Regions from separate parts of the Agrobacterium sp. SORGH_AS 787 genome, predicted to be linked through region 1. Evidence: predicted binding sites of a transcription regulator. Region 1 holds the regulator's gene; each other region holds the start of a gene.
The links. The regulator LexA, encoded in region 1, represses DNA repair genes until DNA is damaged. The targets are predictions, from matches to a motif close to TGTTCNNNNTGTGTTCNG.
Positions count from the first base shown of each region.

Region 2: QE435_RS22685 (UvrD-helicase domain-containing protein) is a predicted target of LexA. The motif match lies at 4,114-4,131, and genes of this name have one in related genera.
Region 3: QE435_RS24545 (dehydrogenase) is a predicted target of LexA. The motif match lies at 5,646-5,663, and genes of this name have one in related genera.
Region 4: QE435_RS17250 (energy-coupling factor ABC transporter ATP-binding protein) is a predicted target of LexA. The motif match lies at 2,511-2,528, and genes of this name have one in related genera.

Region 1 is NZ_JAUTBG010000002.1:2,565,575-2,572,936, forward strand. It holds gene QE435_RS21680 (HIT family protein) at 1-326, shown strand, start outside; gene eno (phosphopyruvate hydratase) at 461-1,735, opposite strand; gene kdsA (3-deoxy-8-phosphooctulonate synthase) at 1,953-2,801, opposite strand; gene QE435_RS21695 (hypothetical protein) at 2,936-3,499, opposite strand; gene lexA (transcriptional repressor LexA) at 3,858-4,583, shown strand; gene QE435_RS21705 (GFA family protein) at 4,902-5,300, opposite strand; gene QE435_RS21710 (glutathione S-transferase family protein) at 5,535-6,224, shown strand; gene QE435_RS21715 (ComEC/Rec2 family competence protein) at 6,235-7,362, opposite strand, start outside.
Region 2 is NZ_JAUTBG010000002.1:2,771,413-2,778,774, forward strand. It holds gene QE435_RS22675 (efflux RND transporter permease subunit) at 1-2,664, opposite strand, end outside; gene QE435_RS22680 (efflux RND transporter periplasmic adaptor subunit) at 2,661-3,812, opposite strand; gene QE435_RS22685 (UvrD-helicase domain-containing protein) at 4,240-6,714, shown strand; gene QE435_RS22690 (glycosyltransferase family 25 protein) at 6,921-7,362, shown strand, end outside.
Region 3 is NZ_JAUTBG010000003.1:222,506-229,867, reverse strand. It holds gene QE435_RS24600 (Ku protein) at 1-27, opposite strand, end outside; gene QE435_RS24595 (hypothetical protein) at 231-407, shown strand; gene xth (exodeoxyribonuclease III) at 416-1,216, shown strand; gene QE435_RS24585 (hypothetical protein) at 1,213-1,437, shown strand; partial or broken gene QE435_RS24580 (SDR family oxidoreductase) at 1,486-2,043, opposite strand; gene QE435_RS24575 (hypothetical protein) at 2,198-2,392, opposite strand; gene QE435_RS24570 (dienelactone hydrolase family protein) at 2,435-2,971, shown strand; gene QE435_RS24565 (hypothetical protein) at 3,135-3,323, shown strand; gene QE435_RS24560 (ribbon-helix-helix protein, CopG family) at 3,369-3,563, opposite strand; gene QE435_RS24555 (hypothetical protein) at 3,869-4,207, opposite strand; gene QE435_RS24550 (SOS response-associated peptidase) at 4,474-5,133, opposite strand; gene QE435_RS24545 (dehydrogenase) at 5,372-5,572, opposite strand; gene QE435_RS24540 (thermonuclease family protein) at 5,881-6,363, shown strand; gene QE435_RS24535 (hypothetical protein) at 6,468-6,608, shown strand; gene QE435_RS24530 (ImuA family protein) at 7,250-7,362, shown strand, end outside.
Region 4 is NZ_JAUTBG010000002.1:1,671,427-1,678,788, forward strand. It holds gene QE435_RS17235 (histone deacetylase family protein) at 1-548, opposite strand, end outside; gene QE435_RS17240 (biotin transporter BioY) at 583-1,146, opposite strand; gene QE435_RS17245 (energy-coupling factor transporter transmembrane protein EcfT) at 1,143-1,775, opposite strand; gene QE435_RS17250 (energy-coupling factor ABC transporter ATP-binding protein) at 1,772-2,452, opposite strand; gene QE435_RS17255 (winged helix-turn-helix domain-containing protein) at 2,565-3,767, shown strand; gene ribB (3,4-dihydroxy-2-butanone-4-phosphate synthase) at 3,808-4,908, opposite strand; gene aroC (chorismate synthase) at 4,923-6,020, opposite strand; gene QE435_RS17270 (EAL domain-containing protein) at 6,151-7,362, opposite strand, start outside.

The DNA of each region.
Region 1 (7,362 bases):
TCATGGACGTGATGCCCCAAGCCCCGGGTCACCTGCTGGTGATCCCGAAGACCGGCTCGCGCAATATTCTCGATGCCGATCCTGAGGTGCTGACAAAGACGATCCCCGTCGTTCAAAAACTCGCCGTCGCCACCAAGGACGCCTTCGATGCGGACGGCGTCTACATCGCGCAGTTCAACGAACCCGCCGCAGGCCAGACGGTCTTCCACCTGCACTTCCACGTCGTACCGCGCAAGGATGGAGAACCTCTGAAGCCTCACAGCGGCGCGATGGCCGATATAGAGGTACTCAAGGCTCACGCCGAAAAGATCAAGAAGGCACTTTAACGCGCCGCTACCCTCCACCGGTGGGTGGAGAGCAAAGTAAAGCAACACCCCAAAAGAAAAACCCGCCGAGGCCATCGGCGGGTTTTCTATTAATGGGTTCTCCGAAAGAACCCTCCTGTCATCTCGTAGCCAAATCAGCCGCGAAGAATGGAACGGCCAGCGTAAGCAGCCTGCGGACCCAGCATCTCTTCGATGCGGATCAGCTGATTATACTTTGCCAGACGGTCGGAGCGCGACAGCGAGCCGGTCTTGATCTGACCGCAGTTGGTGGCGACCGCGAGATCGGCAATCGTGGAGTCTTCCGTTTCACCCGAACGGTGAGACATGACCGCCGTGTAGCGGGCCTTGTGCGCTGTCTCGACAGCGTCGAGCGTCTCGGTCAGAGAACCGATCTGGTTGACCTTGACGAGGATGGAGTTGGCAACGCCCATCTTGATGCCGTCGCGCAGGCGCGCGGAGTTGGTGACGAAGAGGTCGTCGCCGACGAGCTGTACCTTGGAGCCGATCTTGTCGGTCAGGTACTTCCAGCCTTCCCAATCGTCTTCGGCCATGCCGTCTTCAATGGAGATGATCGGGTATTTGCCAGCGAGTTCTGCAAGGTAATCAGCCATGGCTTCCGGCTCGAGCGTACGGCCCTCGCCTTCCATCTCGTATTTGCCGTTCTTGAAGAACTCGGTCGACGCGCAGTCGAGAGCAAGGCCAACGTCGTCGCCCGGCTTGTAGCCAGCCTTTTCAACCGACTTCATGATGAAGTCCAGCGCTTCCGGCGCGCTCTTCAGGCCTGGCGCGAAACCGCCTTCATCACCCACATTGGTGTTGTGGCCCTGGGCTGCCAGTTCCTTTTTCAGAACATGGAAGATTTCCGCACCGATGCGCACCGCGTCACGGATGCTTTCCGCGCCGACCGGCATGATCATGAATTCCTGGAAGTCGATCGGGTTGTCGGCATGCGCGCCGCCATTGATGATGTTCATCATCGGAACGGGCAGCAGGTGGGCGTTCGGGCCGCCGACGTAGCGATAAAGCGGCAGGCCGGTCGTTTCGGCGGCAGCCTTGGCAACAGCCAGCGATACGCCGAGGATGGCGTTTGCGCCGAGGCGAGACTTGTTCGGCGTACCATCGAGCGCGATCAGCGTCTGGTCGATGTGGATCTGGCTTTCGGCATCGAAGCCACCAAGCGCATCGAAGATTTCGGTGTTGACGGCCTCGACGGCCTTTTCAACGCCCTTGCCGCCATAGCGTTGTCCGCCATCGCGCAGCTCGACTGCCTCGTGAGCGCCGGTGGATGCGCCAGATGGAACGGCGGCGCGACCGAAGGAGCCGTCTTCGAGGTACACATCGACCTCGACCGTGGGATTGCCACGGCTATCGAGGATTTCGCGTGCGATGATGTCGGTAATGGCTGTCATGGTCTCTCCCTTGGGACTGGAACAGATGAATTTCAGTCGCTTGTCTTAGAGCGCATCGGCAAAACTGTGAAGCCGTTTTCAGGCCGGATCGCGGATAAAGGTGACTGAAACGAGTCGGATGTCATTGCCGCTTCGCTGTAGACGAAGCGGAAGAATTTACAATGACGACGCCCCACATCAGGCGTCGCACCATAGATAAAAATTGGTTAGGCCAAAATCAGGCGGCCTTGGCGATAGCATCAAACGCCAGAAGCTTCTCCAGAAGCTTCGGCATGTCCTTCAGATGGACCATATTCGGACCATCGGACGGCGCATTGTCAGGGTCTTCATGGGTCTCGACAAACAGACCTGCAATGCCAACGGCAACCGCCGCACGCGACAATGTCTCAACGAATTCGCGCTGACCACCGGTCGACCCGCCCTGCCCGCCTGGCTGCTGCACGGAATGCGTCGCATCGAAAACCACCGGCGCGCCGAGCGAGGCCATGATCGGCAGCGAGCGCATATCGGAGACAAGCGTGTTGTAGCCGAAAGACGCACCGCGTTCGCAGAGAAGAACGTTCGGATTGCCGCTCTCATTCAACTTCGCCAGCACATTCTTCATATCCCAGGGCGCCAGGAACTGCCCCTTCTTCACATTGATCACGCGACCGGTCTTCGCGGCTGCGATGAGAAGATCGGTCTGGCGGCTAAGGAAGGCCGGGATTTGCAGAACATCGACGGTTTCGGCGACAATGGTGCATTGCTCTTCGGTATGGATATCCGTCAGTACCGGAAACCCGAATTCCTTCTTGAGATCGGCAAAGATCTCCATGGCCTTGCCGAGACCGATGCCGCGCTTGCCGGAGAGCGATGTGCGATTGGCCTTGTCGAAGGATGACTTATAGACAAGCCCGATGCCGAGCTTGCCACAAAGCTCATGGAGCGTGCCGGCAATCATGAAGGCGTGGTCGCGGCTCTCCATCTGGCACGGGCCGGCAATCAGCGAAAACCGTTCCGTGTTGGAAAAGGCGACAGCACCTTTGCCCTCGCCGGCGACCACTTTCAAATTGTTCTTCACAGTCATCTCATTCCTCACGACACATGCGCCGGACATCGCCGGCAACCGCTTAACTTGCGATGTTGCACAGGCATTATCAGCAAGTGCGCCACGTGTCACGGGATGAGGGAAGCTGCGGCCGGAGCACCGACCGCTGCCTTTTAGCCGGCATTCGCCCTCCGGACGACATCGGGATTGGCCTCTGAAAATTGCACGAACGGCCCGACCGCGCGCACGGCGTCGGAAAATCCAGCACTTCCCTTCAGCCCTTCCAATTCTTCAGGCTTGAAACCTTGCGCCAGCAACATGCGATAGACGTTCTCGCTGTTCTCACCACCGGAGGAAACCCAAGCCGGTAGCGATGCCTCCCAGGCCTTCTTCTCACGCTGGTTTCGGTCGGCAACGATGGCGAGCTTGATCAGTCCGCCGATCGGAATGGGAATACCGTTCACAGCTATATCGGGGACGAAGCTCGCCGGATGAACGCCACCAAGCGCGTGGTTCTTCAGAATCCTTGCACAGTTGTTGTCGCGCGTCGGCTCCTTGTTTTGCGAAACACGCTTCTGATTGAGCTGAACGATGAGCTTGCAGTTGGCCATCGTCGTGTTCAGGAGCAGCCGGTCATACTCCTTCCGCTTCAAGGCTTCCGGTGAATTGGGGTCGAGTGTCTGGCAACCGGCCAGCGCAATCAGCATTCCGATAAGGGTGAACCTAATGAGCTTCATAAAAATGTCCTTGCCCCAAGAAAAGACGCTACGAAGCAGCGCCGTGGAGCCCTGATGATTTTGTTGATAATGCTTCGAATGGCTTGGCCTTCATCCCACAGGATGACCGGATCGGATGATCCTCGAAGCAGCTCGTAGATACCCGTAAAAATGAGATCATCAACCTGGAGACGAAAAAGATACGCGACACCGTAAAGAAGCTATAAACTTCTACCATTGCGCGGATGACAGGACCGCGAATTGATCAGACGGAAACGTTTGCGGAATTTTAAGGGATTGCAGAACACATATGGAACATATAGTGTTCGTTCTGTATTTGTTTCACGAATCTTCGCCACGCATTCCAAGGGTTTTCTTCATGCTCACGCGCAAACAGCAGGAACTGCTTCTTTTCATTCATGAGCGAATGAAAGAGTCCGGCGTGCCCCCATCTTTCGATGAGATGAAAGATGCCCTCGATCTCGCCTCGAAGTCTGGTATTCACCGCCTGATCACTGCGTTGGAGGAGCGTGGCTTCATCCGCCGCCTGCCGAACCGGGCAAGAGCGCTGGAGGTCATCAAGCTTCCCGAAGCCTATTCCGCACCCTCACAGAAGCCGCCGCGCGGTTTCTCGCCAAGCGTGATAGAGGGTAGCCTCGGGAAAGCCAAACCGCAGGAGCCTGCCCCGGCCCAGAAGCCCGCAAACGATCAGAGCTCGTCCGCTGTCACCGTCCCTGTGATGGGACGCATCGCCGCCGGTGTGCCGATCTCCGCCATCCAGAACAACACCCACGATGTCGCCGTACCCGTCGATATGCTCGGTACGGGGGAGCACTACGCGCTCGAGGTCAAGGGCGACTCGATGATCGAGGCTGGCATTTTCGATGGCGATACCGTCATCATCCGCAACGGCAGCACCGCCAACCCCGGCGATATCATCGTTGCACTCGTAGACGACGAGGAAGCCACCTTGAAGCGCTTCCGTCGCAAGGGCGCTTCCATCGCTTTGGAGGCTGCAAACCCCGCTTATGAAACCCGCATCTTTGGACCTGATCGGGTCAAGATTCAGGGCAAGCTGGTCGGTCTCATTCGTCGCTATCATTGAGCGATAGCGAGCGGCGTTGGCGTTGCTCCCATCGCTTTCGAGGGGCAAGAACATCCCGAGTTGAACGTTAGAGGCAGGCGATTGGCCTGCCTTTAGGGTGATGATAGGCCTTTAACGTTTACTTTGGGTCATTCGCGGGCTCGGCCAGAGGATTCCTGTGTCAAGGTCTTATGGGTGGCCGGTTCAGTCCCGACCATGACCCGGAAAGGTTTTCGGGCCTTTGTCAGCAGTCGGAAGGCGGAATTGGACTGCCTGTTTATAGAGGCGCCCACATCTATGGTTTCAGCCTAAGGACGCCGCAGCATGTGACGCGTGACATCATCGCCCCTCCTCAGTCCTGCCGGTCGATTCTCGATCCTGATCATACTGTCGCAGCGTCGGGAAATCCGGCAACCAGGCTTCACGGCGGATCGTCCAAAGCTCGTAGGTCGGCTCGAACTGATCTGGTGAATCCAGAGAACCGATATTCACCTCGATTTCGTCGTCGCTTTTCCCAAAGACGGGCGAGCCGCAATTGGGGCAGAAGAAGCGGCCATTATAGCTGTGCGTTTCCCCTTCGATTGTCACGGCATCCTCAGGAAAGATCGCTGATGCGTGGAAGAGCGCGCCGTGATGTTTGCGGCAATCCATACAGTGACAAAGGCCGACACGGTAGGGCTTACCCACCATCGAAAGCCTCACCTTACCACAGGCACAACCGCCAGATTTGACGTCCATCTCGAACACTCCATTCACTTCATGTCTGCTCATCAAACCATGACGAGCGAATGAAGTTCATTCTGCTTCTGTCTCCAGACGCGTGAGAGCGGCGAACACATCAAATCATATGATATCTGACATGACAGACTAGGCCTGTATGTCCTCCCGCTCATGCGTTACGACCTTTGCAAGCACTTACGCTTTGGCCAATTGCCTGCGATACGAGCCGCCTTATCACCAAGAGGAGACAACATGTACGATCTCTACATCGCCAATAAGAACTACTCCTCCTGGTCGCTCCGGCCTTGGGTTCTAATGCGGACATTGAGCATCCCTTTCAATGAGCGCCTCGTCCCCTTCAACGATCCCGATCCAAAGAACAGCTTCATGCACTTCACCCCCTCCGGCAAGGTGCCCTGCCTGGTGGATGGCGATGTCACCGTCTGGGACTCGCTTGCAATCGTGGAATATCTCGCCGAACGGCATGATGGTGTTTGGGCTGAGGATGCCAAGGCGCGGGCCTGGTCGCGCTCTGCCGCCGCCGAGATGCATTCCGGCTTCCAATCCCTGCGCAATCTGCACCCGATGAGCGTAGGCTTGCGCATCCGGCCAGTCCCCGCAAGCGACGCGCTCCGCAAGGATATAGCGCGCATCGACACGCTCTGGCAGCAGGTGCTGGACACTTTTGGCGGACCGTTTCTGACCGGTGTCAATTTCACCGCCTTTGACGCCTTCTTCTGCCCCGTTGCCTTTCGCTTCCAGACTTACGGCACCGCACTGTCGCCAGCAGCGGAGGCTTACAAGACGCGCCTCCTTGGTTTGCCAGCGATGAGGGAATGGGAGCAGGCAGCGGTCTCTGAACCGTGGCGTGATCCGGAGCATGAGGAGGAAGCGCGGGCGTCGGGCGAGATCATTGAGGATCGGCGTTCAAACGCCGTTTAGAGGCAACGAGTTACGGCTCGGCCGCCAGCATCGTTTCAATATGCGGCGGCACCTCTCCGTCAAACGTCTTGCTGCGCCAGTCGTAAGCGCGGTGGACGGACCAGGGTCTGGCGACGCCTTGCATCGCCGCGCGTGCAGCCGCGACGGGCGCTCCACTTTCATTCAGCCAAAGCTCCAGCGAACCTGTCTTGCGTAATGTGGTGGCGCTGATCAATATCGCGCCTGAGCGACAAGTCGTGAAGGGCACGAAGCGCGAGGTGACGACGATATCCGCCACATCACAGGCGGTTCCGGTGAAGGCGGTGTTCGAAATGGCAGCGACCCTGACGCCAGTCTCATGCTGTCCCACGCACCACGCATTTCTCTGGCACGAGAAAACATTTGTCCGCTCGAGAGCCAGTAGCATCTTTTCGCGGGCCTGTTGCTTCTGCTGATCGGTCAGAACAGGTTGGCGGCGCGTCGATGCCTGTACCGTGGTCTCTTCATCGCTCGCTGCGTTGTCATCAAAGATGACAGGCGCCACATGCTTGTCTGGCAGCGGCACCGCCCTCGCCCACTGTTCATAGACAAATCCCTTCGCCTGACGCTTCGTTGTGGCGACGGCCTGATCCGTGCGAAATGCGACAAGAAGGCCATCCTCGTAGATCAAGAGGTCGGGCTTCGCCTTATTCAGCTCAACCGGCACCAACACGAGACCGGCAAGGAGAAAAGGAAGCCCCACGAGAGCGAGCCGTGTCCGCAGCAAAGTCAGCAGAAGAAAACCGACCGTAGAGACGATGAGAAACCAGGGGTGCTGCCGCCCGATTGTGGCGTCTCCGCCCCAGCTGGATACGGTTTTGGCAATGTCGATCACCATCGCCATGCCGTAACCCATCAGCTTCAGGAACGGTGCGTCGAGACCGAAGGGCATTAGCAGCATGGCAATCAGCGCAGATGGCATGACGATGATGGACATGACCGGCATAGCCGCGAGATTGGCGGCCAGGCCATAGGTGGTGATCCGGTGGAAATGCTCGATGGAGTAAATCGCGGTCGAGACGCCTCCGATCAGCGAGGTGATGACCACCCCCCCAACAATGGTACCCGCTTTGGAGGATGCCACCAGCCACAAGGGTGGTCGCGCAACAATGAGACGCTC
Region 2 (7,362 bases), 210 kb from region 1:
CAACGAACTCAAAACGCTTTCGAACTGTGCTGCCAGCACCAGGAAGATGATCGCAATGGCAAAGCCGAAAGTCAGCAACATGCCGCTGGAATTTTCCTGAAGCGTGGCGGCTTCACCGAGCGGGATCAGCCGCGTACCGGATGGCATGATCTGGCCTGCCAGCTCATTGACCTTGTCAACCGCTTCACCCAGTGAAACGCCCTCGCGCAGGTTGGCGGAAAAGCCAACCGATGGAAGCTGCTGCTCGCGGTTCAGCTGCGGTGCAACGGCAGTCTCCTTGAGTGACGCGATGACCGACATCGGCACGATCTTGCCGTCATCGGTCTTGAGGAAGACGTTCTCGAGGTCCGTCGGATCGTTGATCGGGCGGGTGGAGGCGAGAAGACGAACCGGAACGGCGTCGCCATTTACAAAGACGTCGACGATGGAGCGACCTTCGAGAAGCGACTGCATGGCGCGCGAGAGGCCGGTAATGTCGATGCCGAGATCGGATGCCCGTTCGCGATCGATCGAGACGGAAAGCTGCGCCTGGTTCGGCTCGTTATCGAAGCGCGGCGTGTCGAACATGCCGGTTTCTTCCATGGCAAGCAGCAGTTTCTGTGTCGCTTCCGTCAGCGCTGGATAGTTGGAGCCGACCATCGCCATGGTAAGGCCATTACCCGCGCCGCGAATGCGCAGGCTGTTCGGCTGCTGCGCCGTGCCACGAAGCGCAGGCACCTTTTGCGCGGCGGCATTGATATCCTGCGCGATCTGGTTTTGCGTGCGGTCGCGATCCGCCCATGGCGCCAGCGTCAGCACCATGAAGCCCGTATTGGACGAGCCGTTCATACCGGTGATCGAATAGACGTTGCGGATTTCACCGCTTTCGCGCAGCGGCATTAGGTTCTCTTCGATGCGCTGCAACTGGTCGCGGGTATATTCAAGGCTGACGCCCTGTGGCGCAGTCACCCGCAGGAAGATCGACGAGCGATCCTCGCGCGGCGTCAATTCGTTCTGCACCATGCCGAAGGCCACCCAGGAGACGCCTGCAAAGGCAATCGACACGACGATGACGATCAGCGGATTGTTGAGACAGCTCGATAGCGTGTTTCTGTAAGTGCTGGCAAAGAGATTGCCGAACCAGGCAAGCGGGCCCGTCTGATGCTCGACGGTCTTTTTCAGCATACGCGATGCCAGCATCGGACACAGTGTGAGTGCCACGATGGAGGACAGGCCGACGGCGAAAGCCAGCACAAAGCCGAACTCGCGGAACAGGCCACCCAACTGGCCGGGCAGGAAGGACAGCGGAATGAAGACGGCCGCCAGTGTCGCCGTCGTTGCAAGAACCGCAAAGAACACCTCCTGCGTACCGAGAACGGCTGCGGCCCGCGGCCCCATACCTTCGGCCCTGCGACGAACGATGTTTTCCAGCACCACGATCGCATCGTCCACCACAAGACCCGTCGCCAGCACGATGGCGAGCAGCGTCAGGATGTTGATGGAAAAGCCGACCATGTAGATGGCGACCAACGTGCCGATCAGCGCGACCGGCATGGTGATGGCTGGAATAAGCGTGGCGCGCCAGTCGCGCAGGAAGAGATAGAGAACCACCACCACGATCAGTGCGGAGAGACCAAGCGCCAGCTCCACCTCATGAAGCGCCCCTTCGATGAAGACCGCATCGTCGCTGGTCACGACGATCCGTGTGCCTTCCGGCAGGTTCGGCGTCATCGCATCGACAGCTGCCTTGACCCCGGTTGAGATATTCAACGTATTGGACTGCGCCTGGCGAATGACACCAAGACCGACGCCCTGCACACCGTTGGAGCGCAGCGACGTGCTTTCATCATCGGCGCCAAGCTGCACGCTCGCCACATCGCGAAGACGCACCCTGTCCTTGATCAGCAGATTTTCGAATTCGGCAGGCGTCGTTAGGCTGGCGGTTGCTCGCACAACAATGTCCTGCGTTGAACTCTTCAGCGAACCCGCGGGGACATCGAGCGCAGCGGTTGCGAGCGCGTTGGAGACATCGGTCACCGTGAGACCGCGGCTGGCAAGGGCTGCCTGATCGAGATCGATCCGGAAAACCTTCTCCTGGTCGCCGTAAAGCTCCACATCGGCAACGCCATCCACAGCGGCCAGACGATCGACGACCTCATCCTCTACCAGCTTGGTCAGATCTTCCATGCTGAGCGTGGAGGACGTAACGGCAAGACGCATGATTGGCTGGCTGTCGGAATCGGCCTTGATGATCTGCGGTTCATCGGCATCTTCCGGCATCTGGTTGGTCACGCGGCCGATCGCATCGCGCACGTCGTTCGCAGCAACAGCGAGATCGATATTGTCGCCGAATTCCAGTGTCACGCGGCTGGTGCCGAACTGCGAAGCAGACGAGATGGATTTCACCCCGCTGACGCGGGCAACCGCGCCCTCAATCGTCTGCGTCACCTCCTGGTCAATCGTCTGTGGTGAGGCACCATCATAGGTCGTGCGCACTGAGATGACCGGACGATCGACATCCGGCAATTCACGGACTTCGACGCCGACAAGCGCCGCGAGACCCGCGACAACCAGCAGCGTGTTGATCACCGCGGCAAGGATCGGCCGTCTGACGAAGAGCGCGGTAAAGGCAAGCTTTGAATCCTGCCCCGCGGGCGGCGTCTGTCCGGTTGATGACCCGCTCATTGGCTCGCGACCTCCGCTGCTTTCGGTTCGTTGCCGACACGCACAGCGCCGCCTTCACGGACGCGCTGGAGACCCTCTGTCACGAGGAGGTCGTTGGGTGAAAGCTCGGCCTTCACCAGAACCGCATCGGGATTGCGCTGCACCACCTGAACGCGGACCTTGTTCGACGTGTTGTCTTTCACACGCCAGACATAGGAGCCATCGGCATCCCACTGCACGGCCAGCGGATCGACGGATGGGTAGGTTTCTCCCTCGAATTTCATCGTGACGCTGAAAGACATGCCGGCACGCAATTCATCCTTGGCGTTATCGAAAACGGCGCGGACGCGAACGGTGCGGCTTGCCTCATCCACGCGATTGTCGACTGCTTCTACCTGACCCTTGAAAGTCTCACCTGCGCGCGCGATCGAGGTCGCTTCCACCGGCATGCCAACCGTGATCGCAGTGGCAAATCGTTCCGGTGCCCAGAAGTTGACGAGAATTTTCGAGCGATCGTCGAGGCTCACGATACTGGTCTGCGTCGTTGCATTATCGCCGACATTGATGGCGACGATACCGGCAATGCCGTCGATCGGCGCGACGATATTGCGCCGTTTCAGATTGAGCTCGGCGGTGCTGACCGCAAGCTTGGCAGACTCCTCGGCAATCTGCGCATCGAGAACGTCGAGACGGGCCACCGATCGGAGGTTTCGATAAGACGTGGATTTCTCGACCGCACTTTTGAGAGCGACCTGCGCCTTGTCGCGCTCGATCAGTTGCTCGTCATCATCGAGCCTTGCAAGCACATCACCCTTCTTCACCTTCTGACCCGACGAGACGAGAATCTCGGAAATCAGGCCGGACGCCTGAGGTGTGACGACGACGGTCTGGATCGCCTCACCGTTGCCTATTGCATTAAGACGATCATTCACCGTGCCGGTTTTCACAGGAGCGGTAATCACAAGCGTTGCATTGTTACGCCCGCCTCCGCCGCCTTGACCTGCAGATCTGGACGAACCATTGGCGGCGTTCTTTGCGGCAGGTTCTCCGGTCGTGACGATGCCTGCTTTCGCCAGCAGGCTCTGTCCTGTGGACGAATTGAACGCCCACAAAAAGAAACCAGCGCCGACAACCGCCAGACTGACACCAACCTGCTTCCAAACCCGCATGCAATTCTCCGTGTGATCCATCCGCAAACGCAACCGTGCCGCAGGGCGGACAGGCGAATGATTTGGCGCAGTATCTTTGCTGTTGCTTAACAACGCAACGCAAGATTCCGTTTCTTACAGAATTGTAATTTGCGAAAATTTTACGGCAAGACAGCGGAAAATAGCCGATATACTTTATCAGCAGTTGTAATTCGCTGTCAAAGCTATCCCAGGCACCGCGGTGGAAACGCCGATCTGCGAGGTGGCACAGAGGCGCAAAAAAGCCATTTCGCCTTTGATTGGACGCGATCGCGGCGCATACGGGAATAAAAGCAGAACGCTGTTCCACAGCATCGGCCCCAAAACCGGGACCGATTTTCGCGAAGTGCGATACTTAGACCCATAGGACGCTCTAGCGTTTACATCCCGAATCACTACATTGAGCCACATGAGCAATAGTTTCGACGATATGCCGTTCTTCGACGAAGAACCAAACGAACCGCGCCGTCCAGTCCCAACCGCCGCTCCAGCCGAGGGTGGCCTGGGGATTGCCGCCCGCGCTATGGCAGCGCGCGACCAGGCACGCGGTACGCCCGATTATCTCTCCGGTCTCAATCCTGAGCAACGGGAGGCCGTCGAAACGGTAGATGGGGCAGTGCTGGTTCTGGCGGGTGCAGGCACCGGCAAGACCCGGGTGCTGACGACACGCATTGCCCACATTCTCGCGACCAACAAAGCCTATCCGAGCCAGATCCTGGCCGTGACCTTCACCAATAAAGCTGCCCGTGAGATGAAGGAACGCATCGGAGTTCTCGTCGGCGGCGCGGTCGAAGGCATGCCGTGGCTCGGCACCTTTCATTCCATCGGTGTGAAACTGCTGCGCAAGCATTCAGAGCTTGTTGGGTTAAAATCCAACTTCACCATTCTCGACACCGATGATGTCGTGCGTCTCATCAAGCAGTTGATCCAGGCCGAAGGTCTGGACGACAAGCGCTGGCCGGCCAAGCAGTTCGCCGGCATGATCGACAATTGGAAGAACAAGGGGCTGACCCCGCCCGATATTCCGGAAGGTGACAGCCGGGCTTTTGCCAATGGAAAAGGCCGCGACCTTTACAGCGCCTATCAGGATAGGCTGAAGAACTTGAACGCCTGCGATTTCGGCGATCTGTTGCTGCACCCGATCACCATCTTCCGCCGTCATGCCGATATTCTCAAAGAATACCACCAGCGGTTCCGCTACATTCTGGTGGATGAGTATCAGGACACCAACACGGCACAATATATGTGGCTGCGGCTTCTGGCGCAGCGCGCCAAGGGTCAGCCTCAAAACGTCTGTTGCGTCGGCGACGATGACCAGTCCATCTATGGCTGGCGCGGCGCGGAAGTGGACAATATTCTGCGCTTCGACAAGGATTTTCCCGGCGCAAAGGTCATCAAACTCGAGCGCAACTATCGCTCCACCGAGCATATTCTCGGCGCTGCCGGCCATCTGATCGCCCATAATGAAGGACGTCTGGGCAAGACGCTATTTACTGACCGTGTCGATCCGAACGATGAAAAAGTCGTGGTCCATGCCGCATGGGATTCGGAAGAGGAAGCGCGCGCCGTCGGTGAGGAAATCGAGGCGCTTCAGCGCAACACCAAGCACAATCTCAACGACATGGCGATCCTCGTGCGCGCTTCGTTCCAGATGCGCGAGTTCGAAGATCGCTTCGTCACGCTTGGTCTGAATTACCGGGTCATCGGCGGCCCGCGCTTCTATGAGCGCATGGAAATCCGCGATGCCATGGCCTATTTCCGCCTTGTCTGCCAACCTGCCGACGACCTGGCTTTCGAGCGCATCGTCAACACACCGAAGCGGGGCCTGGGCGATACGACCATTCGCACGCTGCATGACTATGCCCGCGCCCGTAATATTCCCATGCTCGCAGCCGCCGCCGATATTATCGAGACGGATGAACTGAAACCCAAGGCGCGCAAGGCGCTTTTCGATGTGGTTCAGGACTTCCGCCGCTGGCAGGGCCTGCTGGAAAACACCGAACACACGGTGCTCGCCGAGCAGATACTCGATGAAAGCGGCTACACCGCCATGTGGCAGGCGGACAAGACGGCGGAAGCGCCAGGACGCCTGGAAAACCTGAAGGAACTTATCCGCTCGATGGAATCCTTCGAGAGCATGCGCGGCTTCCTCGAGCATGTGGCGCTCGTCATGGATGCCGAGCAGAATGAAGAGCTCGATGCCGTGTCGATCATGACACTGCATTCTGCGAAAGGTCTGGAATTCGAAACCGTCTTCCTGCCCGGTTGGGAGGAAGGCCTGTTCCCGCATCAGCGGTCTCTCGATGAAGGCGGACGCTCAGGCCTCGAGGAAGAGCGGCGCCTTGCCTATGTGGGCATCACCCGCGCCAAGCGGCGCTGCCACATCTGGTTCGTGTCCAACCGCCGTATTCACGGCCTCTGGCAATCCACCCTGCCCTCACGCTTTCTCGATGAGCTGCCGCCATCCCATGTCGAGGTCACCGCTTCGGAAAACAATTATGGAGGCTATGGCGGCCGCGGCGGCTATGGCCAATCCCGCTTCGACAAGGCCGAGCCCTTCGCCAATAATTACTCGACCCCCGGCTGGAAGCGGGCGCAGGCCAACCGCTCCGATGCCACGCGTGACAATTGGGGCAGTCGGTCTGGACATGCAGTGGAGCGGATAGGCTATGGCGAGAGTGGGCCACGTGCGCGGACGATCGATGGAGAACTTGTGGCGAAATCGGTCGCCGATGCGCCTTCGAAGTTCGCCGTCGGAGACCGGGTCTTCCACATCAAGTTCGGCAACGGCAATGTCGCCACGGTCGAGGGCAACAAGTTGACGATCGATTTCGATCGAGCCGGCCAGAAACGCGTGCTCGATGGCTTTGTCGAAAAGGCCTGAAGGGACAGCACCTGCCTGAAAATCAGAACGAATTTCGGGTAGATGCGTTCGCTCATCAAGATTGAGCTTTATCTTCCAAAAGGACAAACGTCTCTCTAAGCTTTCACCGAGTATTTTTTAACTGACTGAAAGCGTCCGCTATTTCCATCAGGATGATTCTCGGCAATAACCATCTGTGTTGCCAGGCCGTTCTTCCTGAGGTTAAATTGCATATATTAGAAAATAATAAATCAAAACTTGCGATCTACCTCATCAACATGGCCAATGCAAAGGAACGCAAACAGGCCATGTTCGACAAGCTTTCAGACATCGGTCTGACGGCGGAGCGTGTCGAGGCAATCGATGGCAGGGCGCTGACATTTCCAATCCCGGAATTCAGCGCGCTTTCCTACAAGTTGATGCATGGCCGTCGGACTTGCCCTCCAGAAATCGGCTGCTATCTGAGCCACGTGGAATGTGCGCGCCGGCTGTTGCAGAGCGATGCCGAGTTTGCTCTTATCCTGGAAGATGATGTGGTCTTCAAACAGGACTTCATGGCGTCAGTTGAGGCCGCAATCGATCATCGAAACGATTGGGATATCCTCCGACTATCGACGGTGAGCAACGGCAGAAAATATCCGTTTCGCAAACTAACCGCCGACCGGTCCT
Region 3 (7,362 bases), on a different contig from region 1:
CTTCCAGTTTGCTCTCGGGGAACCCATGGCACGCGTACTCCTGACACAACCGACGCGATTCAAACCGAATCGCCGCGCGAATCGTTCCGGGCAAAATGAATCGTTTTTCAATGACTTAGCGGGCCGTGCCCGCTCGTTATGCGAGTCTCTCCTATGGTGCTGATTCGAATGCATCTTTCAGGCTCGCAGCGCGTTTGCCTTTGCAACCTGTTCAAAAAAGGAGGTCTGTGATGACCAAGCGCGAACTGATCGATACCGGCACCGACAAGCGTTATGTCCGCCGCGACGAAGACGGGAAGTTCAAGGAGAGCGTTGACGTCTCCCGCTCGCTCTCGGCCGACGCACGCCATGACGCAAAGCACGATACGAAATCGGGCGAGGGCGACAAGGGCGACCGCAAACGCTGACCGCCTAGGTGAAGATCGCCACCTTCAACGTCAATGGCATCAACGGCCGCCTAGACGTCCTCCTTCGTTGGCTTGATGAGGCGAGACCTGACGTCGTCTGCCTTCAAGAACTTAAAGCGCCCTCCAACAAGTTTCCTCGCAAGGAGTTGGAGCGCGCTGGCTACGGCGCAGTGTGGCAAGGACAGAAATCGTGGAACGGCGTTGCCATTCTCGCGCGAGGTCAGGAGCCGCTTGAGACAAGACGAGGACTTCCCGGCGATCAGGATGACAGCCAAAGCCGCTACATTGAGGCCGTCATCGACGGGATTGTCTTCTGCTGCCTCTACTTGCCAAACGGCAACCCGGTTCCTGGGCCGAAGTTTCAGTACAAGCTGGATTGGTTTCGGCGGCTGCATTCCTACTCGGCCGAACTGTTAGAGCTCGGTGTCCCAGTCGCGCTCGTGGGCGATTTCAACGTCATGCCAACCGACCTCGACGTCTACAAACCGGCGCGCTGGATCGACGACGCACTGTTTCGTCCGGAGGTGAAGAAAGCATATGCCGATCTAGTGGACCAAGGCTGGACGGATGCACTGCGGCACCTCCATCCAGACGACCGCATCTATACTTTCTGGGCATACTTCCGAAATGCATTCGCACGCGACGCCGGCCTCCGGATCGACCACTTTTTGCTCAGCCAGGATCTCGCCGACAAACTCGTGAGAGCCCAGGTCGACGTGCATGTTCGGGGCTGGGACCACGCCAGTGACCACGCGCCGGTTTGGATAGAACTGATTGAGATGACAGCAAAACAAAGGAGAGAGAAATGATCGACGATTGGAAGCGCGAGGTCCGCGCCAAGCTGGAGGAGTTGGTTGATGGCCTCGTCGTAAATGGCGTCAGTTACGAGGACGCCTGCAGTATGATCGTCGTCGAGGTCAACGCCCTCATGGTGGCCCATGAGCATGACCCGGATCCCGCTGACGATGAAGCCATTGATGAGCCGGCCAATGACTGGTCGGCGGCGGAAGAGGGAAGACCTGTCGAATAGAACGCACCGCGGCCCCTTAGGGAAATTTGATGAGGGGCCGCGCGAAGTTTACTGGGGCGGCTGACCATTGGATGCCGACATGCCGCCATCCACAGGCAGGTTGACACCTGTGACGAAGCGGGCATCGTCGCTTGCAAGAAATGCGATCACCGCCGCGACGTCCTCCGGTTCTCCCGGTCCCTGAAGTGCGAACCGTTCGTTGAACTTCGCAATCAGCTTGTCGTCGTCCATCATCTCCTCGGTCATGCCTGTATGTGTCAGGCTTGGGCACACCGCATTGACCCTAACTCCGTCTTTTCCGTAGTCCATAGCCATAGCCCGCGTGAGATTGGTGACAGCACCCTTGGCGGCGTTGTAGGCGGCCATGCCCCAGTCGCCGCCTATGCCGGACACCGAGCTGACGTTGACGATCGAGCCGTGCGACGTCTTCAGATGCGGGATCGCTGCACGGCTGGCGTAGAAGACGCCATCCACATCCGTTGCCATCACTCTACGCCAGTCGTCTGTCGTCAGGGTGCCGACGTCGCCTTCAGCGACGACACCCGCATTGTTGACGAGAACGTCCAAGCGTCCGAACTTCTCGACGGTGCGAGAAATCAGCTCCTTTACCTCGTCCTCAGGGGCTTGGCCGTTTCGAGGGACACCGTGACCATAACGAGAATGTCAGTGCCGGTCTGGCAGCGAAGCGGAACGAACATTCGGAATGCAGGTTGATTGGATGCAACAGGAAAGCCCCATGACGTCGTCACATCTCGCGACCCTAGTCTCTCTTTTCATCATCCTTGTCGGCGCGACCTACCTCGTCGCGAATCCGGATCGAGTGTTGGCCGCGAACAGAGGAATCAAACTCGTGTCCCAGGCGGTCGACCCTGCTGGGAAGCCTTTGCAAATTGTGCAGGCGGAACGCACCCAGAAACAAACCGCCTCTCAAAAAGGAGTGGTTCGCGCCGATCATCTGGTGATCCTGTTCCACGGGATCCGAGGACGAGGGTCCGTTATGCAGGCGGTGGGAAATTCCTGGCAGGCGACGCTTCCGGACACGGCATTCGTCGCTCCGGACGCGCCGTTTCCACATAGGTCAGGCGGTCGTCAGTGGTTCGCCGTCGATGACCAGACCATGCGTCCTGAGCGGATCGACGCAGCGCGTCGAGCGTTCGACGGCGTGGTCTCCGAGATCATCGAACACGAAGGGTTCGAAAACGCGCTCGACAGGGTGGCCTTCGTCGGGGTATCGCAAGGCGCGATCATGGCGCTGGATGCGGTTGCTTCGGGCCGCTGGAAGGTCGGATCGCTCGTCACTTTCGCAGGACTGTTGCCGTTGCCGCCGACTTCGTCTTCTGTCGAAACGAAAGTCTTTATGATGCATGGTTCTGCTGACAGGACCATACCAGCCGCTGCGACGACGACTGCGGCGAACCAACTCAAAGCGGCGGGGTTTGCCGTGACGTCAAAAATCTATCCTGGCGTCGGTCACACGATCTCTTCGGAAGAAGCCCGAGATGCCGCGATCTTTCTTCGCGACCGTTTCGAATAGGCGCCGGCGAAAGGGGGCGTCCAGGATCCCTATTGGAAGTCCCCAACCGAAAGGCGCGGTATCTACAAGAGGCATCCTTCATCGCACCACGCTCGCCGCTTGAGCTTTCCTGATCATCTTGTAACCATGGCTTCGGCCAATTACGGCCAAGGAGGATTCGGGAATGTGGAAGTCGGTTTTGATTGTCGCCGCACTCACGTCTTTCGCCGCTGCGCCGGCGAGCGCCGAGCAGTGCCGCGATGCGAAAGGCAAGTTCGTCAAATGCGAGACGACTAAGAAGAAGGTCCAGTGCAAGGATGCCAAAGGCAAGTTCGCCAAATGCGGCACTGCCGGCGCGACGCCTGTGAACTGAGCCGAGATGGTGGATGGCGGCCTTCATTTGGGCCGCCATCAGCCGCTAGGGATTGCCGTCAGCCTCACCTTCGTCGTTTTGATCCAAGACCGGTAGGTAGGCGTTTTGCTCCAACCATTCTCTGACGATAACCCGCAGCAATTGTTCACGGCTGTAGCCGAGTTCTTGGGCGACGCTGCGTAAGGCTTCCTCGATGTCGTCGCCCAACGTGGGGGCGGGAGAGGGGAAAGAGATTCTCATCCTAATAGCCACCTGGACGCAGCGACGCCGCACGACGTCCGCAAAGACTCCCATCGGCGGCTAGATCGGACGGCGAGTAGCAGTTGCCAGGATACCTTATGGGACGCTGAGTGTGGGTGCACGCCGCCATCAGACAAAAGATCAGAATAAGCCCTACGGATCGAGAAAGAAACTTTTGCATGCTGTGCTCCCGAGAATCCTAGAGAGCACAGCCTTGTTTTCGAGTCGACCGTTAAAGGACGCGACTGGCATGATGGCATAGGCCACTGCCGAGTTGTGCCCGCGTGTCCCAGCGCCGTAACACGTTACCAGCGATATTCGCGGTAATCATAGCCGCCTCTTCGCCACTCGCGTTCGCGTTCCCATGCTCTTCGCTCGCGCCATTCTCGTCTTGCCTGGCGTTCTCGCCACTCACGACGAGCTTCCCAATCTCCACGACGACCCCACTCGCGTTCGTAGCGCGGTGGACCGTTCGGCCGGCAGAAGCCGCGTGGCGACAGATGATACCCGCGCCCGCAAGCGTAATCGATCGTTTGGATGTCTGTCGTATCCCGCGCTAAAGGTTGCGCCATGGGCATTGCGTTCGCACTTGATCCCATCAGACCGCTTAACAAAAGCACCGCGCCTAGAACTAACTTGCGCATTTCTATCACTCCTCGTTTGGTGGAGTGATTTAGCTCTCGGTCCAGTGAACCACGGCTGAATGAATCTTGATCGTTTTGTGGCGGCGTTGTCGTTGAAGCTCAACGAGCCGCGGACCGCGGAATGTCCCAATACGGATAGTGCTCCGAGCACCACCACTGTGGGGTATCGATTTTGTTGTTGGAATAGCCGAGACCACCCCACTTCTTGCAGCCTGGATGAGAGCAGTAATGGTTGATATGGATTCCGTCTCCGGCCTTCTCATCGCTCACAGCAGCGTTCCTTGTTGCGTCACTTCCTCAACAGGCAGCAGAATCAAGCGCTCATCAGACAATGGCCGTTGAAGCGTCTTTGCCTCTTCCCATGATGCATTCATCCATACGTCGACCTCCTCCCGCGTTGTGAGTATGACCGGCATTGCCTTGGGATGGATCGGCTTGATGATGTCGTTAGGCTCGCATGTCAGGAAGCCGAACAGCCCGTGAATACCTTCTCGCGGATTCTTCATTGATCCGCGCACGCCATTCCAGTCGGTCCAGATGCCGGCGAAGAATGCAAGCGGCTCGCTGTCGTCGATCGCGAACCATCGCTTAGTCTTTCGAGGCTTTGTGTCTTCCCACTCGCAGAACCGCGTCCATGGCACGATGCAACGGCTCTCTGGCCTTAACCATCGGCGCCAGTGTGGCGACGTTACGTTGCGAATGTTGGTGACGCCTGTATCCGGTCGATCGCCAAGAATGTTCGGCGGGGTCGGCATGCCCCAGGTGAGGCCGACAAGCTCGCGCACTCCGTCACGGTTTCTGATAACCGGGGCAGGGCGGTCGGGATAGACCTCGACTTCTGGTCCAAGGTTCAGCCTCTCGCTCATCGCCCCAGCAATGTCCCGCATTGCTTCCTGATTGGTTCTGACCTGATAAAGATTGCACATGCGTCACCTCGGAAGTTTGGCTACGGACAACTCCATGAGTCCCTCGTGGTTGCACTTGCTGCATCGGAGAAGCTTCTTAAGGCCGTCAAGCGCCCTGCCTTGGGTCGTTCTCGACGTGATCAAGTCGGCGCCCTCGTACCTCCAGGCGAGCCCACGGTGATCCAGACGCCGCAGCACCTCGAGGCCTCGGAAACACGACGGAAATCCTCGCCTTAGGCGACGACCGCGTTGCTCGCCTTCAGCGGGAATTGCGCTCCTCGTCGGGCATCCATCCTCTCGTATATCCTGCGCTCATGGCCGCGGTTGCCAATGCAAGCTGCTCCCGCAGGTGCCGCACGTCCTCCATCAACGTCTCTATCGCAGCTCGGTGGTCCCCATCGTGCCATGCTACGAGGTGGGCAACTGGATCTGCTACAGGATCTTCCCGCGTCGAGCGCACGTCTTCATCCCCGTTTTCGAAGTTCAATTTTCTGCATGTTGTTGTCGGAAGCACGCGCCTTTCGCGCCATCGACGTTCTGTTTATGTTCTTGTTTGCGGAAGAGTCAAGAACGATTTAATCGGCGCGCGCGGGTATGTCGGAGTTTAACAAATATCGGCGTCGCCAACCGGGCATCCTGTCGTTCGCCTTTGCCTTTGTAGCGCTGAAGAGATAGTGCGCAGGACGCCGTAATCGGTAGCTCTTGAGCTATCTCTTTCACGAAGCGAATGGAATATCTCCAAACGTAGGCTCAATTTGGAAGCATGACATGATCAAGACAACCTCGCTCGTATTGGCCTTGGCGTTCACTCCCTCGCTTGCTGCACCGGCCGATATCACGGGGCGGGCATCCGTCATCGACGGGGATACGATCGAGATAAATGGCGTGCGGGTTCGCCTCGAAGGCATCGACGCACCAGAGAGCAGGCAGATCTGCGAGGACGCTTCCGGCAGCGCGTACAGGTGCGGTCAAGCAAGCGCAAAAGCTTTGGATGCCTTCCTGGCAAAATCGCGTCCGACGAAATGCACGGCGACTGGTACCAGCTACGACCGGATCGTGGGCTATTGCGTGCGCGCCGACGGTACGGACGTCAACACGTGGATGGTGCGCAACGGGCATGCTATCGACTGGCCGAAGTATTCGGGTGGCCGGTACGCCCCCCAACAGTTGGAAGCCCAAGCGGCGCATGTCGGGATATGGGCTGGCGCATTCGACCCTCCCTGCCTTGTACGCGGCGCGCGATGCGATTGAGGCACGGCGGATGGCTAGCCCGACTGCGCCACTCTAGAGTCGGTGGTTCTTTGGGAACGTTCTGTCGTTGCTTTGGTTGGATGGTCAGCAAAAGGAGAAGATCCATGAGTGACAAGAAGCCAGACCCGTCCAGCGACGCAGCCCGCACCGGTGAAGATGCGGATAAGGATCGCGAGGAACTCAAGAAGAAAGCCGAGAAAGGCATTGAAGATGCTACAGGCAAGAAGCCGAAGGGCGAGATCTAAACGAACAGATTGAGGTCGGGGAGAATTCCTGCAATCCGAAGTCTATGCTCCTCTCATCTTCGATTTCACGCTTCTTGCAAAGAGGTCGGGCGCCTAGCCATCTGCATCCCGCGACTGGAGACATCGAAACCTCATCTCGCAAAGGTCGCCGTCGGGATGGCATAGGCGGTCGCAACCCATGGCCAGGCGCCGGCGGAGCTTGGAGAAGCTCACTTTGGTCCCGAACTTCGCAACAGCCGCTTTTCTTTCTAAGCTATCAACGCGTTCACACCGGATGCACTCGATTTCGATGTTGGGCAGGCGGACGTCCTTCAGCGTGTAGCTGCGCTCGCTGTCGGGCGTCGGTGTGATTTTGGGCGTCCTGGCCACTATACCAACTTACTTCGGTATCTCTGAGGACTTCGGATATCCACATCCCTCCATGATGACAAAAATATTTTCCACCAAAGGCGCCATGTAGAATCTCGTTACGGTTTTGATTCAACTTCACGAATCTGCAGTGTTGCTAATCTTTAGCCGAGATTCCTTATTTTCAGGCGTCTTGACGCCGGACAAGATACGGAACAGAAGGGGAACAATCAAGTTCTAGCGACATGATGTCGTCCCTGTTCCAACTGCGATTTCGGAAGGATTCGTAACCGATGTCGGCTGCCCGCGATCAAGTAATTACTGATCTGCGAGAGCGCATCTCTTCCATTCAAGGAGAGGGCGTGAAGAAGGCGGGGTGCCTACCTTTCGGCGTCGATGAGATTGA
Region 4 (7,362 bases), 890 kb from region 1:
AAAAGCACCGATGTGTCGTTCCAGAAGATGTCCTGCGTGCCGTTACCGTGGTGAACATCCCAATCCACGATTGCCACGCGCTCCGCACCATGGACTTTCTGCGCGTGACGGGCAGCAATCGCCGCGTTGTTGAAAAGACAGAAACCCATCGCCTTTTCGGTTTCCGCATGGTGGCCCGGCGGACGGCTTGCGACGAAGACGTTGTCGGCTTCGCCCTTGAACACGTCATCCACGGCGGCCATGGCCGCACCAATTCCGGTCAGGGCTGCTTGCAGGCTTTTCGGAGAGGCGTAGGTGTCGGCTTCGATACGGCTGATCTCGCCGTCTTCTTCCGGGATCTGACGCATTACGGACAGAAGATGGCTTTCCGGGTGAGCCAGAAGCACCGCATCCTCATTGGCCTGCGGTGCTTGGGTGCGAACCAGCCGCTCGAAATTCGGATGCTCGAGCGCGATGTTCAGCGAGCGTAGTCTGTCTGGCCGCTCCGGATGCCCATCAGGGGTGATGTGTTCCAGGAAGATCGGATGCTCGTAAAGCCGTGTGGCCATGGGTCGCTTGCTCCTGAAACGGATAAAATCGTTGTTAAGCGCGCTGCGGCAGCAGCGGGTAACCAGCCATCACCGCCCGGCCAGCAAGCGCTGCCACGACGGCCTTGATCAGATCACCCGGGACGAACGCCATGGAGCCGATGAATGCCTTGCTGAAACCGATGCCGGTTGCGAAAGCCAGGTAAGTGATCCCGAAAGCGTAAAGGACAATGACACCACCTGCGACGCAGGCGAGAAAGAAGCCAATGCCTTGCGTCAGCGCGGTCTGGTTCGCCTTCACAAGGCGTTCGGAAAGGATGCCTGTCACGAATGCAGCGGCGATCCAGCCGATCAGATAACCCGTTGTCGGAGTTGTGAAAATAGAGAGCCCACCTCTGCCGCCGGAAAGAATCGGCAGGCCGATGGCCGCAATCAGGATTGTCAGCAGCACGGCAAGCGTGCCGCGCTTTGCGCCAAGCACGACACCCGCCAGCATGACGCCGAGTGACTGCGCTGTGATCGGAACCGGAATGAAGCCGAGTGTGATGGGCGGCAGCAGGCCAAGCGCGATGATGATGGCTGAAAACAGCGATATCAGAACGAGGTCACGGGTCGTCATGGGGCATCTCCCTTTTGCTTAAGTGAGGTTTGACCTCTGAAGCCGCGCGCGTCAATGGCATCCGCAATCGCGTCGGCATCCTTCAACGTCATAATGACGAGTGGGACGAGAATACTGGTGAGCCTCACACGACTGCCGCGTGCCCGGTGCGCATCGCTCAACGTGTGATACCGGCTGATGATTTCAGGGACAAAGCGAACCACAAGTCCAACCGCAAGACCCACGTCTGCCGCATTCGCCAGGCCGAGCTTTTCCAGCGGGCGAAGCGCGTAAGTGATCTCATCCATGAACTGGGAGATGTTGACGCTTGCCGTTATCGCCGTTGCCAGTAGTGTCAGCGCGCTCAATCTCAAGAGGGTGATGGTGGCATCCATGAATGGGATCAGCAGGACGCTGAACGCGGCGATGAGGGCGATGGTCAGGAAGACCGGGCGAAGCCGGGAGAGCGTTCCGCGCAGTCCGAGATGGGCCTGCCAAAGAATGAGCACCGCCAGGATGACCGCAAGACTGAGGATCAACGGATCGCGAGTGAGAAACAACCCCGCGCTGAAAGCTGCAAGCGTCAATAGCTTGATGCGCGGCGAAAGCCTGTAAAGCCAGCCCGTTCCCTCGGCATAAAGGCTTCTCATGAAAGTGCGATCTTCCGGTATTGGGCAATAACCTCTTCTGGCTTACCATCCAATGTCAGCATGCCCTGATGAAAGAGCAGAACGCGATCGAAAGTCTCAAGCAACGATAGGTCATGGGTAATGACGACCACATCCTGCTCCAAACTGAGGATCGTCCGCTCCACCACGGCGCGGTTCTTCAGGTCGAGCTGGTTCGTCGGTTCGTCCAGGATCAGAATGTTTGGGCCGGTGATGGACAGCGCCGCAAGTGCTGCAAGCTGCAACTCGCCGCCCGACAGTTCATGGGCACGGCGGCCTGAAAGGTGTTCGATGCCGAAGCGATGCAATATCGCCGTCACGGCCTCATCGACCGCGCTCTTGCCGAGACCGCGATTCCTCAATCCAAAGGCGATGTCGTCGCGAATGATCGGCAGGATGATCTGGTTCTGCGGGTTCTGGAAAACAAAGCCCACCTGTTTCAAGACAGCATCGGCATCCTTTACCGTATCGAGCCCGTTGACGATGACCCTTCCGGTCGTTGGTTTGGTCAGACCATTGATCAATCGGGCGAAGGTGGTCTTGCCGGAACCGTTGAGACCGATAATGCCGATGCGCCGTTGCGACAGCGAAAGATCGAGCGGCGCAAGCGCCGTTCGTCCCTCGAAAGTTACACCCGCATTCTGGAACTGAATGTCCACGTCGTTTCCCTTGTCGTCCTCTACGCCTCTATAAACACAAAGGGCTATCGACGAAATCAAGAACAAAAAAAGAACATTGATTTCGCGAAACGGGAATCCTAGACTTCCTGACATGGCGATTCTGGTTTCCAACGAAGCAGCACGGCGTATTTTTCTGGCACGGCAGGGTCTTTCGGCGCCGCCGAACAAGGCACTGTCGAAGGACGGATTGCTCGAGCTCATTACGACTCTCGGCTTTGTGCAGGTGGATAGCATCGCAACAGTAGAGCGAGCGCATCACCAGATCATCTTCTCCAGAAACCAGACCTATAGGCGCGAGCATCTGAACGCGCTGCTGGAAAAGGACCGCACGCTTTTCGAGCACTGGACACATGATGCGTCGATCGTGCCGACGGCCTTTTATCCCTACTGGAAGCACCGCTTCCGCCGCCGCGAGCCAATCATGCAGGAGCGTTGGCAAAAATGGCATGGCGAGGGATTCGATTCCGCCTTCGAGGAGACCTATCGGCACATTGCAGAAAACGGTGCGGTCATGTCGCGCGATATGAAGGCCGAAGATCATCAATCCGGCGGCTGGTGGAACTGGCATCCATCCAAGACGGCGCTTGAATATATGTGGCACACCGGCAGACTTGCCATCGCGCGCCGCGTGAACTTTCAGAAGGTCTACGATCTCGCAGAGCGCGTCATCCTGAAGGAGCACTACTATCAGGACGTCAGCCACGAAGCCTTCATCGATTGGGCCTGCCGTGAGGCACTATCTCGGCTGGGCTTTGCGACCTCAGGAGAAATATCCGCCTTCTTCAATCTGGTGACGCCGAACGAGGCGAAGGACTGGGTGACGTCCCATCGGGACGAACTGGTCGAGGTCTCGCTGATCTCAGCCAACGGTGCTAAGGAGCGCGCATCCCACGCCTTTGCGAGCTTTGCAGCAGAAATGGATGCGGAGGCGTCGCTCGAACCGCCGCAGCGGGTCCGGGTTCTCAGCCCCTTCGATCCGTTGTTGCGCAACCGTGCTCGTACTGAACGCCTCTTCGGCTTCTTCTATCGGATCGAAGTCTTCGTGCCGGAGCCGAAGCGACAATATGGCTATTATGTCTTCCCGCTTCTGGAAGGCGATCGCATGATCGGGCGCATCGATATGAAGGCAGAGCGCAAGAACGGTTCGCTCGACGTTAGACGTCTATGGCTGGAGCCGGGCGTGCGGCCATCATCGGGCAGGTTGGGAAAGCTGGATGCGGAACTGAACCGGCTGGCAAAATTCACCGGCGTTGCGAGCGTGCGTTATTTGGATGGCTGGCTAGCTGGGGAATAGGGCCAAGAGCGGACGAGCCCGCTCCTGGCATTTTCACGCATCAGCAGAGCTCGGTGGAGCTGATCTGGATACCAAAGCCTTCCAGCCCGACATAATGGCGCTCGCGTGTGGTCAGCAACTTGATGGAGCTGATGCCGAGTTCCTTTAGGATCTGCGCGCCAAGGCCGATTTCCAGCCATTCTTCTTCGCGAGAACGCGCCTGCTCGTGAGTCTCGTCCGCATCACGCGCCTTGCGGCGGCCTTCGACCTTGCCGACGCCAACTGAACCCTCGCGAAGATAAACGATAACGCCGCGACCTTCCTCGGCAATCTTCTGCATATAATTGCGCACCGGCTGCTTGCTGCCGAAAATATCGTCCGCCACGTTTTCCGGATGCAGGCGAACCGGAATATCGACGCCATCGCGGATATCGCCGAAAATCACCGCCATGTGCTGCATCGGGTCCCAGGGCAGGGAATAGGTCTGCGCCTTGGCCGGGCCGAAGGGTGTATCGATGGTGAACTCGCTCTCAATCTCCACCAGAGTTTCCTTGCGCTGGCGGTAGGCGATCAGGTCGGCAACGGACACCTGTTTCAGACCATGGGTTTCCGCAAAGCTCGAAACCTGCGGACCACGCATGACGCTGCCATCGTCATTGACGAGTTCGCAGATGACGCCGATCGGTGGCAGGCCTGCAAGCCTGCAGAGGTCCACGGCTGCTTCCGTATGGCCCGAGCGCATCAGCACGCCGCCTTCGCGTGAAATCAGCGGAAAGATGTGGCCGGGACGGGTAAAATCAGCGGGGCCGACATTCGGGTTCGCAAGATTGCGCACCGTCAGCGTACGGTCGTCGGCGGAAATGCCGGTCGTGGTTCCGTGTTTGAAGTCGACGGACACGGTAAAGGCGGTCGTATGCGCGCTGTCGTTTTCGGCGACCATGGCGTTCAGGTTCAGCCTCTTGGCTTCCCCCCGCGGCATGGGCGCACAGACGATGCCGGAGGTGTGGCGCACGATGAAGGCCATTTTTTCAGCCGTACAATGCACGGCGGCAACGATGAGATCGCCTTCGTTCTCGCGCCCGTCATCATCCATGACTACCACGATCTCGCCAGCCTCGAAGGCGCGGATCGCTTCCACGACGCGTTTCTGATCGTATGCCATGCTATTTCTCCTGTTTATTTCAGTCTGCCAGTCTGGCCGCGGTCGCGCAGATAGTGGTCTGCTACTGTGCAGGCGACCATGGCTTCGCCAATGGGAACGGCGCGAATGCCCACGCAAGGGTCATGACGGCCCTTGGTGCGGACGTCGACGTTGTTTCCATCGGCGTCGATGGACTGGCGTTCGGTGAGGATCGAAGAGGTGGGCTTGATGGCAAAACGTGCGACGATCGGCTGACCGGTCGCAATGCCACCTAAAATGCCGCCGGCGTGGTTCGACAGGAAGAAAGGCTGGCCATCGTTGCCCATGCGCATCTCGTCGGCATTTTCCTCGCCGCTGAGTTCCGCGGACGCAAAACCTTCGCCGATCTCGACACCCTTGACCGCGTTGATCGACATCAGATTGGATGCGATGTCCTGATCGAGCTTGGCATAGATCGGTGCGCCGATGCCTGCCGGAACGCCCTCGGCGACAACTTCCACCACAGCACCGATGGAAGAGCCCGCTTTGCGGACCGTATCGAGATAGTCTTCCCAGACAGGCACCATCTCAGGATCCGGGCAGAAGAATGGGTTCTCGTTGACCTGCGCCCAATCCCAATTGTCGCGGTTGATCTTGTGCTTGCCGATCTGCACGAGTGCTGCGCGAACGGTCATCCCGGGCACAACCTTGCGGGCCAGCGCGCCGGCCGCCACGCGTGCTGCTGTCTCGCGCGCAGAAGAGCGGCCGCCACCGCGGTAATCACGAATGCCGTATTTCAGATCGTAGGTGAAATCGGCGTGGCCTGGACGGTAGCGCTTGGCGATCTCGCCATAATCCTTCGAGCGCTGGTCGGTGTTTTCGATCAGCATGGAAACCGGCGTGCCTGTGGTGATCATGGTCTCGCCGTCCTCATCCAGCATCACGCCGGAAAGAACCTTGACGATGTCATCTTCGCGCCGCTGCGTGACGAAGCGGCTCTGGCCAGGCTTACGCTTATCCATCCAGGCCTGCACTTCCGCAAGCGTGAAGCGAATGCCGGGAGGGCAGCCATCCACCACGCAGCCCAGCGCCGGACCATGGCTTTCGCCCCAGGTGGAAACGCGGAAGAGGTGACCGAACGTGTTATGCGACATGACAATAAAACCAGACCAGGCAGCGTTTCCTTAGAGAGACGCGATATTTACAAAAATGCGCGGTCATCTCCTTAGTGTAAAATAACAGGAAGGCAAAAGCCTTTCTTTGATCCGGCTGGGGCAGCGTGCATCAAGACACGCGACGCAGTTCCTGCTGTAGGGCAAAGGCTGAAAACTCGTGTGGTGGCAAAGGCGCGGCAAAGGCAAAGCCTTGAAGGATATCGCAGCCCATATCTTTCAGCATAGCGGCATGCTCCATCGTTTCCACGCCCTCTGCCACGGTCTCGACGCCGAGCGAGCGGGCGATGTCGATGATGGAACGGACCAGCGCCCGCTCCTGTGGAGAGTTTAGAATCGGCATCACCAGCTGCCGGTCGATCTTGAGGCGTTTCGGCTTGAGGCGCAGCAGGCTGATGAGTGAGGTATGCCCGGTACCGAAATCATCGATTTCGACATCGATGCCAAGCGCTTTGACCCTGTCGAGATTTTGGACGACCTGCTCGTCGCTGTCATCGAGGAAGATGGATTCAACCAACTCAAAGACAACTTCGCCAGGCCGGATGTGAAGTTGTTGCAGGCTTTCCAGCAGATGCACGTCATGCAGACGACGCACCGAAACATTGACCGAAACGCGGGGGATTTCCAGTCCCTTCATACTCCACAAGCGCCGGTCCTGTAGCGCGGATTGCAAGGTCAGTCGATCGAGCGCCTGAACGACGTCCAGCTCCTCTGCGATACCCAGGAATTTGTCCGGCGTCAGCAGGCCGCGTGTGGGATGGCGCCAGCGGACGAGCGCTTCCATGCCTGCGATCTCGCCGGTTCTGGCGCAGAGTTGCGGCTGGTACCAGGTTTCGAACTCACCCTTTTCCAGCCCCTCCAGAATCTCATCGGCCGTGCGCTTGTGATTGACGATCTCGGCTTGAAGATTTTGCGTGAAGAACTCGTAGCGGTTCCGGCCCATCGCTTTAGCACGATAGAGGGCGAGGTCGGCGTTGATGAGAATCTTGCGCGCGTCGTTGTCCTGGGCTTCGCCAAAGGCGATGCCGATCGAGACGCCGCATCGGCAGGTAAACCCTTGAAAATCGAAGGGATGCTGGAAAGCTGCGATGATGTTCGATGCGATCAAGGTGACGGTGTGCTTGTCGGCCAGCTGCGGGATGAGGATGACAAATTCGTCGCCGCCAATACGGGCGATGATGCCCGCGTCACCGACATTGAGGGTCAGAATTTCCGCGGCTCTGGCAAGCGTCGCATCGCCCGCCGCGTGCCCCAACGTGTCGTTGATCTGTTTGAAGCGGTCGAGGTCAAGGTGAAGGATGGCAAAACGCGACCGGCCATCTGC